4 regions of the Mesobacillus sp. S13 genome follow, and region 3 is predicted to be linked to each of the others. Evidence: predicted binding sites of a transcription regulator. Region 3 holds the regulator's gene; each other region holds the start of a gene.
What was found. The regulator Rex, encoded in region 3, represses fermentation and respiration genes when NADH is low (regulators of the CRP and FNR family bind a similar motif). The targets are predictions, from matches to a motif close to TTGTGAAATATTTCACAA.
Positions count from the first base shown of each region.

Region 1 (4,216 bases), 1.1 Mb from region 3:
ATTCCATTCACTCTGATTGCGGACGTCGATGACAAAGTAGTTTTCGTCTACCATCATTCCTTTTGCTTCACTTGCGGTGACATTCTTATACTCTTCCAGGCTGCCGTCGAGCTCTTTCGGATCGACATACCCTGTGACCTGATCAAGTCCGATTGACTGCAGTGATTTTTTCACGTCAGGCAATTTTTCCGGATCTACGATCAATACGATGTCCTGCTCATAACTTAATAGCCAGCCTGCCCAGTTCGTGAAGGAATTGTTGTAAGGGATGTTGATCGTGCCTTCAGCATGTCCACTGGCGAACTCATTTGCCGGACGGGTGTCGACAACCACCGCATCCCCTGCTTCAGACAATGATACTTTTGGAGTTTCCTCACGCCTGAGCAATTCAGGACCTACTTTATTAAGCTTTTTCATCTGGGCGAAGTATTTTGGAGGCTCCGGCTGACCCGCAAGCAGTTCCTCAACGAATTTGTCCTCTTCTTTGATCTGGAATGCCCAGTTGAATTTTTTCTCATAGCCTAAAGTGGACATAGGGACAGCGCCAAGTGATTTTCCGCAGGCACTTCCTGCTCCGTGTGCTGGCCATACTTGCAGGAAGTCAGACAGCTTTTCCACTTTCCGGAGCGATTCGAACATCTGGTGTGCTCCTGCTTCGGAGGTGTCCTTGATGCCTGCCGCCTTTTCTAGCAGATCCGGACGCCCGACGTCACCAACGAACAGGAAGTCTCCCGTGAAAATGCCCATCGGTTCATTGGCGCCGCCGCCCTTATCCGTCAGAAGGAATGAAATGCTTTCCGGTGTATGCCCCGGCGTATGGAGCACTTCGAAATAAACATTCCCGATATTGAATGTCGAGCCTTCTGTCAACAATTCATGCTCATACTGGTCGACATATTGATACTTCCAATCTTTATCCCCTTCATCGGATAAATACAGCTTTGCTCCATAGTGATGGGCAAGCTCCCTTGCTCCTGACAGATAATCTGCATGAATATGGGTTTCAGTTGCGGCTGAAATATTGAATCCTTCTTTTTTAGCGATATCCAGATAAGGCTGAATATTCCTTGCCGGGTCGATGACAATCGCCTCTCCCGTCCTCTGGCAGCCAATCAAGTACGACATATGTGCAAGCTGATCATCAAAAAATGACTTGAAATACATATGAGCTCCTCCTCTAATTTTAATTAGGTTTACGAAGACTATACTCTCTTATACCCCGCACCATATTTTTTAAAGCAAAAAATATACCTGTGCCGGGTGCTGCCTTGATTCCAATATATACCTATATCTGTATTTTAATCTGTTAAAAATTCTTCTTCAAATAAAAAGAACCTGCTCCAAATCGGAACAGGTCTACGTTCTTGCTGGCCTTTTCATCATAAAAATATAGAGCAGAATCGAAACAGAAACCGAGATGGCTGAAGCGATGTAGATGCTTCCATAGCCAAGCCAGTGACCGATTTGGCCAAAAGTCATCGCTCCGACCCCGACGCCCAAATCGAAAAAAGAGAAGAATGTTGCATTCGCCATTCCTTTGCGGTTCATCGGAGCATCCTGGACGGCCCATGCCTGCAATGCCGGCTGGACCGAACCGAAGCCGAATCCGTACAGACCGGCGGCGATGAACATCACCAGGCTGTTCGGCAGCCAGGCTAAAAGAATCATGGCGATCATGATTAGAACTGTCCCGGGCAGGAAGACGGCACCATGTCCTTTTTTATCATAGAGTTTTCCCGCAAATGACCGGGAAAGCATCAAGGTCATTGCAAAAATAAAGAAATACCATTCTATCCCTGCAATTCCCTTCTGCGCTGAGTAAAGCGGCAGGAATGAGGCGATACCTCCAAATGTCGTTGTAATGAACAACAATAGCAGGGACGGCTGCAAGGCGGATTTTTCATATACGTCCCATCTGCGTTTCTCTGTAGTTTCTTCTGTTTTCTCTGCTTTTTTATAGGTAATCCGTGATGCAAGCAGGAATGCAGCAAGGCCCAGGAAGGCACTGATCAAAAATAACTGCTTGAATGTAATTGCCGCAGCAAGCGCAAGGCCCAGCGTCGGTCCCATCGCGAGCGCCACGTTCCCGGAAAGCCCGAAATACCCCATACCTTCTCCTCTGCGCCGCGGCGGGATTAAGTCGGTTGCAATCGTACCTGATGCTGTCGTGGAAAAACCCCATCCAACCCCCTGAATAATCCTCATTAAAAATAAAAAGGCAATGCCTGTTGCAAATCCAAATGAACCGACAGAAACCACGAAAACGGCCAAGCCTGTCAGGTAAATGAACCCTCTTCCTTTCGTTTCAAGCATCCGGCCTGCAAAAGGGCGTACAAGCAATGCCGAAAATGTAAAAATCCCAACGACAAATCCAATTAATTGGTCGTTTCCGCCTAAGTGCTCCACAAACAGCGGAATCGTAGGCAAGGTCATTTGGAAACCCAGGAAGATGAAGAAATTCGCCAGGAAGATAAACACAAAGTCCTTGCTCCAAATTTTTTCAGTGCCCTGTGGTTGTTGAGCTGCTCCTGTTGTGTGATCCATCTGCTTTCATCCTTTCAATTTTCACTACTTTTTCAGCCACTATCTCCAGATAATCCTGTAAAAAAGATCCATGTTCAATATTCCGTCAATTTGTTGTTGCGATTATGTGAACATCTTCACATTCAACTCATTTTTATTTCGAATTCTGATATATTGTAAGTGTAATCATTAATCACTTATTTTTGAAGGGAAGCGATTTATATGTTCGCTAAATGGTTAAGAGAAAACAATATTGCTGCTGGCCTGTTGACTGTGATTAGGGTATGGCTCGGATATAACTGGATGACTGCCGGTTGGGGAAAATTGACTGGTGAAGGATTTGACGCTTCTGGATATTTGAAAAACGCTGTTGCGAACCCGGTAAAAGGTCCAGACGGAAACATGGTTTATGGATGGTATGTTAACTTCTTAGAAAGCTTTGCCATCCCGAATGTCGATCTTTTCAACTTCATCGTTCCGCTTGGAGAATTCCTGATTGGACTTGGACTTATCCTTGGATGCTTGACAACTGCTGCCATGTTCTTCGGACTAGTGATGAACTTCAGTTTCTTCCTTGCCGGAACAGTTTCTCATAACCCAACAGACATCTTCTTTGGCTTCATCATCCTGTTCTCTGGCTTCAATGCTGCCAAATACGGCTTGGACCTCTGGGTGGTTCCTTTCATCCGCAAGACTGTATTCAAAAGAGAAGCTGAAACTGCCCATAAAGCAGTTTAACTGAAATCTTATACCGAGAGCCAGGCAAATGCCTGGCTCTTGTTCTATTACCCCCTATTCCCGTCCCCTCTTCATGCATTCCCAAATACCTATCTTCTAAGGATAGCTCTGATTTTTCTTTCCGCTGACGCTTTTTACCTCCTCTTTCATCGCAATCTCCTCCCCCATGAGTTTCCAGGGTTAATACCTCTGCAAAGTGTTCAAAATCCTGACAATATGTTTTTTCCATTTTGTGAACAAAGACACCCAGCTCGCATTTTAAAATAGCAGATTAATATATTGTAGTGTAATCAAATAATACTTCATTCTCGAAGGGAAGCGATTGATATGTTTGCTGATTGGTTAAGAGGTAACAAGTATGCTGCTGGCCTGTTGACTGTTTTAAGATTATGGCTGGGTTACAACTGGATGGTTGCCGGATGGCATAAAATGACCGGGGAAGGATTTGACGCAACTGGATATCTGAAAAACGCTGTAGCGAATCCTGTTAAAGGTCCTGATGGCAATATGGTTTATGGCTGGTATGTCTCGTTTTTGGAAAACTTCGCTCTGCCAAACATTGAGCTTTTCAACTTTATCGTCCCGGTCGGTGAATTCCTCGTCGGTCTGGGCCTGATCCTTGGCTGCCTGACAACTGCTGCAATGTTCTTCGGCTTAGTCATGAACTTCAGCTTCTTTCTCGCCGGAACCGTCTCCCATAACCCAACAGATATCTTCTTCGGATTCATCATCCTCTTCGCTGGCTTTAACGCAGGAAAATATGGATTGGACTATTGGGTGATTCCATATATCCGAAAAACCATTTTCAAACAGAAAGCTAGCATAAAATGAATGAAAGCCTCCTGAGTTTTTGCAGGAGGCTTTCAAAATTTATCGGTGGAAAACGATCTTGACTAAAATTGGACTTCAATGAATGAAGAGAAACAATAAATAAAAGGCCTGGTCACTGACGAGG
Region 1 is NZ_CP084622.1:3,931,335-3,935,550, forward strand. It holds gene LGO15_RS20155 (MBL fold metallo-hydrolase) at 1-1,164, opposite strand, end outside; gene LGO15_RS20160 (MFS transporter) at 1,357-2,544, opposite strand; gene LGO15_RS20165 (DoxX family membrane protein) at 2,746-3,261, shown strand; gene LGO15_RS20170 (DoxX family protein) at 3,589-4,092, shown strand.
Region 1: a site for Rex is predicted at 2,649-2,666, ahead of LGO15_RS20165 (DoxX family membrane protein). Genes of this name have one in related genera too.

Region 2 (4,216 bases), 960 kb from region 3:
GTCTCACATCAATACCTGCCGTGATTATCTTGTTATATCTTTTCTTTTGGGCACTGCTAGGATATGAGATTGGCAAAGGATTTGGCCATAAGGGAAGAAGCTTGATGAAGAAGACGTTTATCCTTTCCATCCTTCCGAATATCGTTCTCATGAACCTGACATTGCTCAAGCTGATTCCGCATGACTGGTTCCAGCCGCTGCTGAGTCCTGCATTCATTTTTATTTGTATTCTATTCACTGCGTTATTGTATCCAATTTGTTGGCTTGGATATAGATGGGGGAAAAAGGCTTCCATCTAATTTTTTAGCTATGTACATAGAAAATCTATGTACATAGCATGATAAGGTATTTTTTTGACCATATACCTAGTTATACTGTGTAAGGAGGAGAGATTATAATGGAATTGAAATTGAAAAAAGGGGACGGGGTTTTTTTCCTGGTCTGTCTTGCTCTGGGAGTCCTGGCTGAAAGGTCTTTCTTGCATGGGATCATCGGCTTGTCCTATCCTGTGTTTATTACAGTGTTTTATGCTGTATTCTTCTGGAGATATCGCTCATTCTCCTTTACAAATAAGAAGCTTGGACTTTTGATGGTTGCCTCTATTTGGCTGCTGTCCTCCAGCTTTTTCCTGCATTCGAATATGATTTTATATATGTTGAATTTTTTGGTGATCCCTGTAATGGTTCTTATTCAACTGGTGCTTGTTACCTATCCGCTTCATAATCAGTGGCATAGGTGGCCATTCGTTCAAAAGCTCTTTTTGACAGTTGGCGAAGCAATAGCCTATGTATACAGGTTCTTATTGCTTGTTGCTAATTTTACTGTCAGAGGTCTTGAGGAAAACAAGAGTGCAACGATTCGAAAAGTACTGATTGGGGTGGGCATTTCATTACCGCTATTGTTTGTGATCCTCAACCTGCTTGTCTCTGCTGACCAACAATTCGGAGATCTTCTAGGCGCTTTCCCTCGCTGGCTTTTAGGATTGAAGATCGAGGAGGAAGTGCTGCGGACGATTGCGGTATTCATTTTCACTTTTGCGATCTTTGGTCTATTTCAGGTGCTAAGGAATAAGCAGCCAGCTCCTGCGGAAGACCCGAAGGCAACAGGAAAAATAGCATGGGATAGCGTGATCAGCCTGACAGTGCTCACTTTATTGAATATCGTTTATCTATTATTTGTAGCAGTACAATTTCAATACTTTTTCAGTGAAACATTAAAGGCGGGATATACGTATGCTGAATTTGCACGAAGAGGATTTTTTGAGCTTCTTTTTGTAACGATGCTGAATTTGCTGATCATCTCTACGATCGTTTCATATGTCGATAAAACGTCTAAATTTATGACTCTTGCTATTCGCTCTCTTCTTTCCCTGCTCGTTACATTCAGCGGAGTCATGCTGTATTCAGCATTTTTACGCCTGCTCATGTATGAAGAGGCTTATGGTTTTACCTTTGCCAGGGTACTGGCCCATTCATTCATGGTGTTCCTGCTTGTGATTTTATGCTATTCCTTTATGAGGATATGGATGGAAAGGCTCTCTCTTGTTCGCTTTTACATCATATCTGCAGTCATTTTTTATACAGTAATCAACACCATCCAGCTTGACGAGTATGTTGTTGACCGCAATTTGGAGAGATACTCAGAAACCGGTAAAATCGATATACATTATTTGAATTCGCTTTCTTATGAAGGAGTAGAGGGCCTTGTGGAGCTTTATAAGCTTAACCCTGGCCATCCTGGTCTCTCTGAGTTGCTGCTGCAAAGGAAGCAGGAATTCACGGATTCTGAAGAAGGCTGGAATTCAATCAATATGTCCAGACGAAGCGCTGAAAAAACGATCATGGACCTGGAAATACAGTGATTTAGAAATGTGGCTAAAATGAAAACAAATGCAGGCTTTGTTACCAGTTTTGTAACATATCGATGTGATTAATGATGATAAAATAATTTTAAGCCAAATAAAGGGGAGCCATGTAAAATGGAAGGGTTAACTGAAATCATTCATCTGATAAAAGATATTGAGAGTTCAATTGATTCATTGCATAAAAGAGCCGAAAGCATTGAGAAAAGGCTCGAACGTCTAGAAAAAGTCGATAGTATTGAGCATCGTGTAACATCAAACCAGATCGATATAACAGATATCAAGGACGCTCTTGAAAGAATGGAAGAAATGCAAAGCGCAAAGATTGAAAATATGTTAAAAGAATTGCTGAGCAAGGCGGAAGTCAAGAACAACTCAGAATTCAGCACAATCCACAAACGCCTTGATTCACATCTGTTAAAATTGGGCAGAGTCGAGGAAGAAATCCTCATGGTCCAGCAGGAAAAATAATGTACCCAAAGACTGCGATATCGCAGTCTTTTTTTTACATTAACGCAATGCCATCCACAAAACGTTCATAAACTCAAAATCCTTTTATTTATCAAGGGTTGCCGGCTGTTTAAAAACTATTATGTTCAGCTGTTCACAAAATCTTGCACTTTCCAGGACTTAGAAGAATTAGTCGAGAGTTATGATTAAGGTGTAATCATACATTGCCTTTATCAGGCAGATTAATAGTATATATTTTATTCGAGGTGATTCCTTTGAAATACGATCTTGTCCTTCTCCATGCACCAAGTGTTTACGATTTTCGGAAAAATGCCCTGCTGGCAGGCCCAATCAGTGACGTCGTCCCGTCATCTCCTGTGTTCGAAATGTATCCTATTGGTCTGACCAGCATTGCGGAATATTTAGAACGCCAGGGCCTCCGCGTGAAGATCATTAATATCGCCAATCGAATGCTGATGGATGAAAACTTTGATGTGGAAAAGAAATTGAAAAGAATCAAAACACGTGCATTTGGAATTGATCTTCATTGGCTGCCGCACGCTCATGGCAGTATTGAACTTGCGAAGATTGTAAAAAAACTTCATCCGGAAACACCGATGATTTTTGGCGGTCTATCGGCAACCTATTATCATAAAGAGTTAATAGAATATCCATTCATAGACTTTGTCATGAGAGGAGATTCAACAGAAAAGCTGATGCTCCTTTTGATCAACCATTTTAAAAATGGAACTCATTCTCTTGGCGGCATTCCAAACCTTACATGGAAAGATGGAGACAATCCTGTTTACAATCCATTAAGCCATGTTCCAGACAGCTTGGATGAATTTGACATCCCTGGATATCGGTATACGATCAAGTCGGTCTTCAAGTATAAGAATTTCCTGGATCCACTGCCCTATAACGGCTGGCTGCAATATCCGAATACGGCCATACTCACGGCGAAAGGTTGCACTCAGGGCTGCTTGATTTGCGGGGGCTCAAAACAATCATACAAGGATAACTGCAACCGTAAAGTGCTGGCAAAACGCTCGCCTGCGAAACTGGTAGAGGACATAACTTTCATTCAGCGCTTCAGCAGGGCACCGATTTTCATTCTTCATGATATTCGCCAGGCAGGGAAGGACTATGTGGATGAGTTCTTTGAGAGGCTCAGCAAGATCAACTTGAAGAATGAACTGGTATTTGAATTATTCCAATATGCGAACGAGGAGTTCTTTGAAAAAATTGAGAAGGTTGTTCCGAAGTACAGCATTGAACTGACATTGGAAACTCATGATGAGAAGATTCGCCGATATAATGGCAAATTCAACTGTACCAATGCAAAAGTGATTGAAACGCTGCAGGCAGCATTAAAGCATAGCTGCAAGAAGATTGACATCTTTTTCATGGTTGGCATTCCGCACCAGGACTATCAAAGTGCTCTTGATAATGTTGACTTCTGCGAAGAAATACACAATGCCTGCGACGGAGATAAACGACTATCATACTTTGTTGCGCCGCTTGCACCATTCCTGGACCCGGCAAGCCCTGCATTCGAAAATCCAGAAAAATACGGGTATAAGAAGTTCTGCCATAGTATCGAAGACCATAGAAAGGCCATCACTCAGCCATCATGGAAATATATGCTCAGCTTTGAAACAGATTATATGACGAGGGATGAAATTGTTCAATCAACTTATGAATCTGCCAGGAACCTCAATGCGTTTAAACTTAAACATGACCTGGTAGACAAAAAGACTCATGATGATGTGAACGAAAAAATCGCCAAATCACTTGAATATATTGAAAAAATCGATGCGATCGTCGCTCTTCCCGAACAAGAAAAAAATCAGCAGCTTGCTCTTCTTAGCAAGGAAATGGAAGAAGTGAACAAATATAGCATTT
Region 2 is NZ_CP084622.1:1,206,468-1,210,683, forward strand. It holds gene LGO15_RS06110 (HAAS signaling domain-containing protein) at 1-299, shown strand, start outside; gene LGO15_RS06115 (DUF4153 domain-containing protein) at 398-1,861, shown strand; gene LGO15_RS06120 (hypothetical protein) at 1,979-2,332, shown strand; gene LGO15_RS06125 (TIGR04190 family B12-binding domain/radical SAM domain protein) at 2,587-4,216, shown strand, end outside.
Region 2: a site for Rex is predicted at 2,454-2,471, ahead of LGO15_RS06125 (TIGR04190 family B12-binding domain/radical SAM domain protein). Genes of this name have one in related genera too.

Region 3 (4,216 bases):
ATTTCTTTCGCGATTGTTACACCATCGTTCGTGATAAGAGGTGAACCGAATTTCTTCTCAAGAACCACGTTGCGTCCTTTTGGTCCAAGAGTTACTTTTACTGCATTTGCAAGAGAATCTACCCCGCGAAGCATCGCGCGGCGTGCTTCTTCACTGAACTTAATTTCTTTTGCCATTGTAGAAAAACCTCCTCAGATTTTTTAATTTAAAGTTCTGTTTATAATCGCAGTGATTATTCTACTACTGCTAAAATGTCATTTTCACGTAGGATCAGATACTCAGTTCCCTGGTACTTCACTTCTGTGCCTGCGTATTTTGAGAAGATAATGCGGTTTCCGACTTCAACTTCAAGAGCAACACGCTCGCCGCTTTCAAGGACACGGCCAGTTCCAACAGCTACGACTTTACCTTCTTGAGGTTTCTCTTTCGCTGTGTCGGGTAACACGATACCGCTTGCAGTTTTTTCTTCAGACTCAACAAGCTCGATAATAATGCGATCTCCTAGTGGCTTGATCAAGTGAAACAACCTCCTCAAATTATATGTAAATTATTTTTATTAGCACTCGCCTCAATAGAGTGCTAACACAATTTATATAATAATGAATCTCAATTTTTTTTGCAAGCGTGAAGCAAGATTTTTTCTTAAAAAATTATGATTCCCATGCCCTTGTCGAATCGTGGAAAATTCTCTGCTGACGTCCTTAACATTCTATTTGAAACAGGACATGCCTCTTCAAAGGACTGCCCATATCCACTTTAGGATGTTGAAAAGTCTTAACGGGCTTCATGCCGATTTTTTTCATGACATTTATAGAAGGTCTGTTGATCTCAGCTGTGAAACTGACGACCTTGCTAAAGCCCAGTTCATTAAATCCATACTCCAGACAGGCCTTAGCCCCTTCCGTTGCATACCCATTTCCCCATGCCTCTTTCTTGAGCCTCCAGCCAATTTCAATACAAGGGGTAAAATCCGCTTCGAAAGTTGCCCTGTGAAATCCTATAAAACCTATATATTCTTTCGTCTCCTTGACTTCAACAGCATACAGCCCATAGCCGCATTCCTCCAGCTCGGAGATGATGTTTTGATAAAATTGATGCGTTTCTTCTTCTGATAAAGTATTGGCAAAATACTTCATGACCTCCTGGTCCGCATTCATTTTTGCAAAGTGCTCCAGATCTTCTGCTGACCAGTCACGCAGTTTCAGCCTTGACGTTTCCAAATAGATCATATTTCCTCCGACCCTTTTCAAAAAATAATTCACCTTATCCTGTATGTGCTATTCCAAAATGATTAAAACTTGGTTTCACCTTTTTTCTCCTGACCCTACAATTTGAACTTTCCAATCATTTATTAGTAGAATAAAGACAGTGTCTATCCAAACCAAAGCTGTCCTCGTATTTTATTTTACAGGTCGGCTTATTATTACGTAAAATTTCAGGACATATATTATCTGCATTGATAAGGAGTTTTTCTATTGAAAAAGGAATATTGGTACATCATTATCGCCTATATAGTCATGCAGCTTTCAAGCCTGATTGGCATCCCGATTGTCGCCTTCACCGGTGCTGCAATGGGAAAGAGCCTGGAAGAAATGGAAACCCTCTCGATTCCATACTGGCTTGTGATCAGCTTTTCACTGACACTAGTCATCGTGCTTTTGCTTTTGAGGAAAGAACGCAGATCTCATGCGGACTTACGTGATGCGTCCTCTCCAGCAAGCTCAGCCGCCTGGGCTTTCGCAGGTGTATTCCTCGCACTGTTCGCGCAATCAATCGCCGCCAATATCGAAAATATGCTTGGCATCGAAATGGGATCTGAGAATACCCAGGAAATCATTAAGCTGATTGAAATGTTCCCGGTTGTCATTTTGGTCAGTTCGATCATCGGCCCTATATTAGAGGAAATCGTCTTCCGTAAGATCATTTTCGGCAGCCTGCATAAGAAAATGAATTTCTTTTTCGCTGGATTGATCAGCTCTGTTATTTTTGCGCTTGCACATATGGAACCAGAGCATGTGATCTTGTACTCTGCAATGGGGTTCACTTTTGCTTTCCTTTATGTAAAAACAAAGCGGATCATCGTGCCAATCATCGCCCATGTTACAATGAATACAATGGTTGTTCTGCTTCAATCCGTATTTAGGGAAGACATTGAGAGAATGATAAAAGAAGCAGAGAAAATTCAAGGTTTTATTGGGGGATTCTAAGTTATGAAACAATCGCCTTTATTTTCAGGCATTGTCTACATCTTGTTAGGCAGCTTATTCACCTATTTCGCCATCCAGAATGTAAACGATTCAGGATGGGGATTCTTCAGCTACTTGCTAGTGGCTCTTGCCACGTTCGACTTTGGTTCTGGCATCAGGATGATCCTTTTTCATTTCAAATTGAAGAATATAAAGAAAAAGTAGCTCCTTCCTCTGAAGGAGCTACTTTTTATTCTGCCGATTCTGTTGGTTCGGTATCTGTCGGGTAATGCTTTAAGAAATAGATCAATGATTGCAATTCAACTGCCAAATCAATATGATGGATCCTGATCGATGAAGGCACGTTCAGCCTCGCCGGCGTGAAGTTCAGGATTCCTTTGATATTTGCCTGCACCAATCGGTCTGTTATCGGCTGTGCGACAGCAGACGGGACTGTCAGGATTGCCACCTGGATGCCTTCCTCTACGACAACTTTGTCGAGATCATCCATATGGTACACTGCTACGTCACCAATCTTCGTGCCCACTTTGCCTGGATCTACGTCAAAGGCAATCTCGATTTTCGTATTATTGTTCTTTGAAAAATTGTAGTTCAGAAACGCTGTTCCCAGATTACCGACTCCGATCAAGGCAACCTTCGTCAATTCATCCTGATCCAGCGTCTTTCGGAAAAAGGTCAGCAGGTAATTGACATTATAGCCGTACCCCTTTTTACCCAAAGCTCCAAAGTAGGAAAAATCCCTGCGGATTGTCGCTGAATCCACTTTTACCGCTTCACTTAATTCCGCTGATGATACCCTTTGCTTTCCTGAAGAATGCAAGTTCAATAAGAACCGGTAATACAGCGGCAAACGTTTTGCGGTTGCCTGCGGAATCTTCATAGCATCATTCGTCATTCTCCATCCTCCACCCTGTCCGTATTTCTATCTCAACTTTTCTTCTCTCTTGAAATCGCCGTTCTTACCACCGGTTTTTTCGACCAGATAGGTCTTTCCAATTACCATGCCCTTATCAACGGCCTTGCACATATCATAAACAGTCAGCGCACATGCTGAAGCTGCTGTTAACGCTTCCATTTCCACACCTGTATTCCCTTTTGTTTTTACAGCTGCGGAGATATTTAAAACATAGTCATTTCCATTTTGCTCCCAATCGAATGAAAGGTCAATCCCTGTCAGTGGAATCGGGTGGCACATCGGGATGATTTCAGACGTTTTTTTCGCCGCCATGATGCCTGCTACTTGCGCGACAGCCAGTACATCCCCTTTTTTCATTTTATTTTCAGTGATTCTCACATATATATCTTCATTCACGGTTATGCTTGAATGGGCGACTGCCGTACGGACCGTCTCCGGTTTTTCACTGACATCGACCATCTTTGCTCTGCCCTCTTCGTTAAAATGAGTAAATTCTGCCATATGTAAGCTCCTTTCTATCAAATGATACACTATTTTGTCAAACTTGTGTGTGAACTTTGTTTCAGTGTTCACAATACAAAGTGAAATTTCAATACCATATAACCTATAGCAGTTCGCACATATTGCCGTGCCTATATTAATGGGTTACACTATCTCTAAGGCAATAGAGGTGAAAAATAATGATTTTATTACAGGTTAATCAGCTATCAAAATATTTTGCTGCTGATCTTATTTTATCGAATATAAAGTTTGAAATACAGACCAACGACCGTGTTGCGCTTGTTGGAAGGAACGGAGCAGGAAAATCAACCCTGCTGAAAATCATTGCCGGGTATGAATCCCATGATGGCGGAGAAATCATCCGTCCTAAAGGGACGATGATTGGCTATCTCGCCCAGAATACCGGGCTGGAATCCGAGAAAAGCATCTGGGATGAAATGCTGGCCGTTTTTGACCATCTGCACAGGATGGAAAAAGACTTGCGCAGATTGGAAGAAAAGATGTCGGATCCTGACATTCTTTCTAACCAGACAGAATACGACAGGGTTTTAAAAGATTATGACCTGCTGCAGGTCCAGTTCAAGGAAAAAGG
Region 3 is NZ_CP084622.1:248,786-253,001, reverse strand. It holds gene groL (chaperonin GroEL) at 1-176, opposite strand, end outside; gene groES (co-chaperone GroES) at 233-517, opposite strand; gene LGO15_RS01430 (GNAT family N-acetyltransferase) at 702-1,229, opposite strand; gene LGO15_RS01425 (CPBP family intramembrane glutamic endopeptidase) at 1,476-2,207, shown strand; gene LGO15_RS01420 (YdiK family protein) at 2,211-2,411, shown strand; gene LGO15_RS01415 (redox-sensing transcriptional repressor Rex) at 2,437-3,102, opposite strand; gene moaC (cyclic pyranopterin monophosphate synthase MoaC) at 3,130-3,624, opposite strand; gene LGO15_RS01405 (ABC-F family ATP-binding cassette domain-containing protein) at 3,804-4,216, shown strand, end outside.

Region 4 (4,216 bases), 210 kb from region 3:
TGCACCGAGTTTCATATCCACTACCGTCCTTTTATTGTATCGAATCTTCTGAAATCTTTCTTGATTCTAGTATAGACAAGCATTTTGGAATTTACAATCAGCCTTCATTAAATCCAAAAATCACCTCTGTCATAATTCGTTCATAGCTTTTCAACAGAATTGTGACTAATGTCACAACGCAGTCTCTTTTTGAGCCGAATTTGATATCTTAATAGTGTAATAATAATAAATAATTAATTGGAGTGAGGAACATGTTTGCTAAATGGTTAAGAGAAAACAATGTTGCTGCTGGTCTATTGGCTGTTATTAGAATATGGCTTGGATATAACTGGATGACTGCTGGGTGGGGTAAATTGACTGGAGGGTTCGACGCATCTGGATACTTGAAAAACGCGGTAGCAAATCCTGTTAAAGGTCCAGATGGCAGCATGGTGTACGGCTGGTACGTGAACTTCCTTGAAAGCTTCGCACTACCGAACGTTGATTTGTTCAACACAATCGTTCCGCTAGGTGAATTCTTGGTTGGTCTTGGTTTGATCCTTGGAACTCTGACAACTGCTGCGATGTTCTTCGGCCTGGTGATGAACTTCAGCTTCTTCTTGGCTGGAACAGTATCTCACAACCCAACTGACATCTTCTTCGGCTTCATCATTCTGTTCGCAGGCTATAACGCTGGTAAATACGGTTTAGATCGCTGGGTTGTACCTTACATCCGCAAAACAGTATTCAGACGCGGTGAAGAAGTGAAACGAAACGCTGCATAACTTGATTTAAATCCCCCTTTTATATAATTTGGCTGCCGGAAAATCCGGCAGCCTTTTTTATACATAGTTCCTCCAGAACTGACTGAGTAATTATAAAAAAGCATAGGAATCCGATCCTATGCTTTCAAGTGTTATCTTCCGAAGAAGCCGTCCATTGCATTACGGAAGTCTTCGAACATGCCATCCCTGTTTCTGTCGGTGCGGATGTCGTCGGCGAATGTTCCCATTCTGTCGTATGCGTTACGGTCAACCGACACGTATACATTGTCGATTCTGTTATTCGCCTGGCGTACTCTTTGTTCAATCTGCTGTTCCAGCTGCCCATCATTGCCGTTCATGACATTACCAGCTGCGTTTCCATTCATGTCTGTATTGCCAATTCCATTCATGTTGCCCATGCCGTTATTATTATCATTGTCAAAAATATTGTTGCCATTAGTGTTGCCAGCATTTTGACGATCTCCATTTCCTGCATCACCTTTGCCGTCAATGATTCCATCGTTTCCATCACGGCTATCATCCTGGTCTACTCGTCCATTCTCGGCAAAATTCCTGCCGTTTCCATCCATGGCATCATTGATTTCTGCATTACCGTCGCTCTCCAGGTTATTGTCCGCAAGTCTGACAGCTACGTATGCATTGTTTTCTGAGATGATGACGCGTGCGTCGTCTACTTCTGGCATCTGTTCAACCTGGCGCTCTGCACGATCTGCCAGCTGAAGCTTGTTGTTTTCGGTAGCTGGTCCGCGTCTGACCTGCGAGATTTCGACCTGCTGATCACGGTTATTGTCAGCTGCGTTGTTATTGGCACCGCATCCGGCAAGCCCCATTGTAAAAACAGCACATCCTGCTAAAATGAATGATTTTTTCACGCTATTCACTCCTTGTTATTGTAGTTATTCGTCCTTATGATGGCTTGAATTTGGCGCAGTATGCAGGGAGGATATATTTTTTTAGCGAACCTAATAAGGAGTAGATTATTGGTTGACATAATTTGTTCAAAACATTTCAACAGAATTGTGAATACATTCACAAAAAGCCCTATTATCGAGATATATTTGATATCTTATAAGTGTACTAATACTAATTAACTTATTGGAGTGAGGAACATGATTGCAAAATGGCTAAGGGAAAACAATGTTGCTGCTGGTATACTGACTGTCATTAGGGTTTGGCTAGGATACAACTGGATGACTGCAGGTTGGGGTAAATTGACTGGCCCTGGATTTGATGCTTCTGGATTTTTGAAAAACGCCGTGGCGAACCCGGTTAAAGGCCCAGACGGAAACGCGGTTTATGGATGGTACGTGAACTTCCTTGAAAGTTTCGCAATCCCGAATGTAGACATTTTCAACTTTATCGTACCACTAGGGGAATTCCTTGTTGGTCTTGGTTTGCTTCTTGGAACTCTGACAACTGCTGCGATGTTCTTCGGTCTGGTGATGAACTTCAGTTTCTTCCTTGCCGGAACAGTATCTCATAACCCAACTGACATCTTCTTCGGATTCATCATCCTTGCCGCTGGATTCAACGCAGGTAAATACGGTTTAGACCGCTGGGTTGTTCCATTCATCCGCAAAACAGTTTTCAAGCGGGAAGAAGACATAACACGCAACGCTGCTTAACTTGATTTAACTCCCCCTTTAAAATATATTGGCTGCCGGGAATTCCCGGCAGCCTTTTTTATAGGTCATTGTTATTTCTGAGAATTTTGTATTTCCTTATCTTGTACAGTAGACCTTGCCTTGTGATGCCAAGTGCTTCGGCAGCACGTGCCTGGTTTCCGTTTTCGCTTGTCAAAGCGGTTTCGATCACTTCTTTTTCAACCTTTTCAAGATGTTCCGGTAAGGAAAAATCGTCAGTCAGTTCGATAGGAGCATCAGATGTTTCAGCCTCTTTTGCTGAAAAATGGTTCTGGATCTCCTCAGGAAAATCTTCGAGAATCAATTGTCCTGACCGGGAGAGGACGGTTGCCCTGGATAAGGCATTTTGCAATTCACGGATATTGCCTGGCCATGGATAGGAAGTGAGTTTTGTTAAAAGGTTTTTGGAAATTGAATAGCTGCCGCTATGTTCTTCTTCAAACTGTGCCAGAAATTGTTCGACGAGCAAGGGAATGTCTTCGATACGCTCCCGTAATGGAGGCAATTTGATGCCAATGATATTTAATCGGTAATACAAGTCTTCGCGAAACTCACCATTCTGGACCATCTCCCATAAATTTCGGTTGGTGGCCGCGATGATCCGAACGTCTGAAAAAACCTCCCTGGAAGTGCCGAGCGGTGTAAAGGTCTTGTCCTGGGTGAATTGCAGGAGCTTTGCCTGCACATCCAGTGAGATTTCGCCAATTTCATCCAGAAATAGAGTGCCTTTGTCGGCAGCAGCACATTTGCCTTCCTGGGACCTGACAGCACCGGTAAAAGCACCTTTCTCGTAGCCGAATAATTCGCTTTCCAACAGGTTCGAGGGGATGGCGGCGCAATTGACTTTTATGAATGGACCTAACCTCCGGGTGCTCTCGAGATGCACAGCGTGTGCCCCGCGAGATTTCCCGGTCCCGCTTTCTCCCTCTAGCAGTATGGTGATATCCTGCTTAGCGACTCTTTCGATTAACGAGTAGACCTCTTGCATTTTTGGGCTTTTGCCGATCATCCCATGAAGGTCATATTTTTGCTGGACAGCCTGCTTTAACTCTTTGTTTTCTTGTTTCAAATGCTTCATTTCAAATGCCCGTTTGATGACGACCTTTAGTTCATCAGCCTTGATTGGCTTTGTTAAGTAGTCATAAGCCCCCATTTTCATCGCTTTGACAGCATCCTCGATATCTCCGTAAGCAGTACAAGGAATGAAAACAGCATCAGGGAAAGCAGGCGCCCACTTTTCCAGCAGCTTTAGCCCAGTCGTGTCTGGCAGAAGGAAATCCAGTAAAACAAGGTCAATGTTCTCGCTTTCCATAAGCCTTTGAGCGATTTTGCCTGTTTCGGCTTCGATGACAGCATACCCTTCCTTCTGTAAGGTCAGCTTTGTCAGGCGGCGGAATTTTTCATTATCTTCAACTAACAAGATTGTTTTTTTCATAGTGATCGCCTTTCTCGTGCTTTTTCAATGAAATCAGGAAGGACGTTCCTTCACCCATTTCACTTTCTACTTCGATATGGCCGTTATGGGAAGAAATGATATCATGGGTAATCCATAACCCCAGTCCAGTACCTTCTTGTTTGGTAGAAAAGAAGGGATTGAAGATACGTTTGATCTTCTGCTGGGGAATTCCAATTCCGTCATCTTTGATCTGTATTTCAATAGTATCACTATTCGGCTTTTCCATGGAAACAGTGATTTGGCCATGATGGGAAACCGCCTCAATACTATTGATAAAAAGATTGATGAGAGCCTGAATCATTTGGTTTTTGTCCCCTTTAACAAAGTAATCCTCACCATCAGCCTCAAGAGTG
Region 4 is NZ_CP084622.1:456,034-460,249, forward strand. It holds gene LGO15_RS02310 (VOC family protein) at 1-15, opposite strand, end outside; gene LGO15_RS02315 (DoxX family protein) at 252-764, shown strand; gene LGO15_RS02320 (YhcN/YlaJ family sporulation lipoprotein) at 896-1,636, opposite strand; gene LGO15_RS02325 (DoxX family membrane protein) at 1,874-2,389, shown strand; gene LGO15_RS02330 (sigma-54-dependent transcriptional regulator) at 2,448-3,842, opposite strand; gene LGO15_RS02335 (ATP-binding protein) at 3,817-4,216, opposite strand, start outside.
Region 4: a site for Rex is predicted at 1,782-1,799, ahead of LGO15_RS02325 (DoxX family membrane protein). Genes of this name have one in related genera too.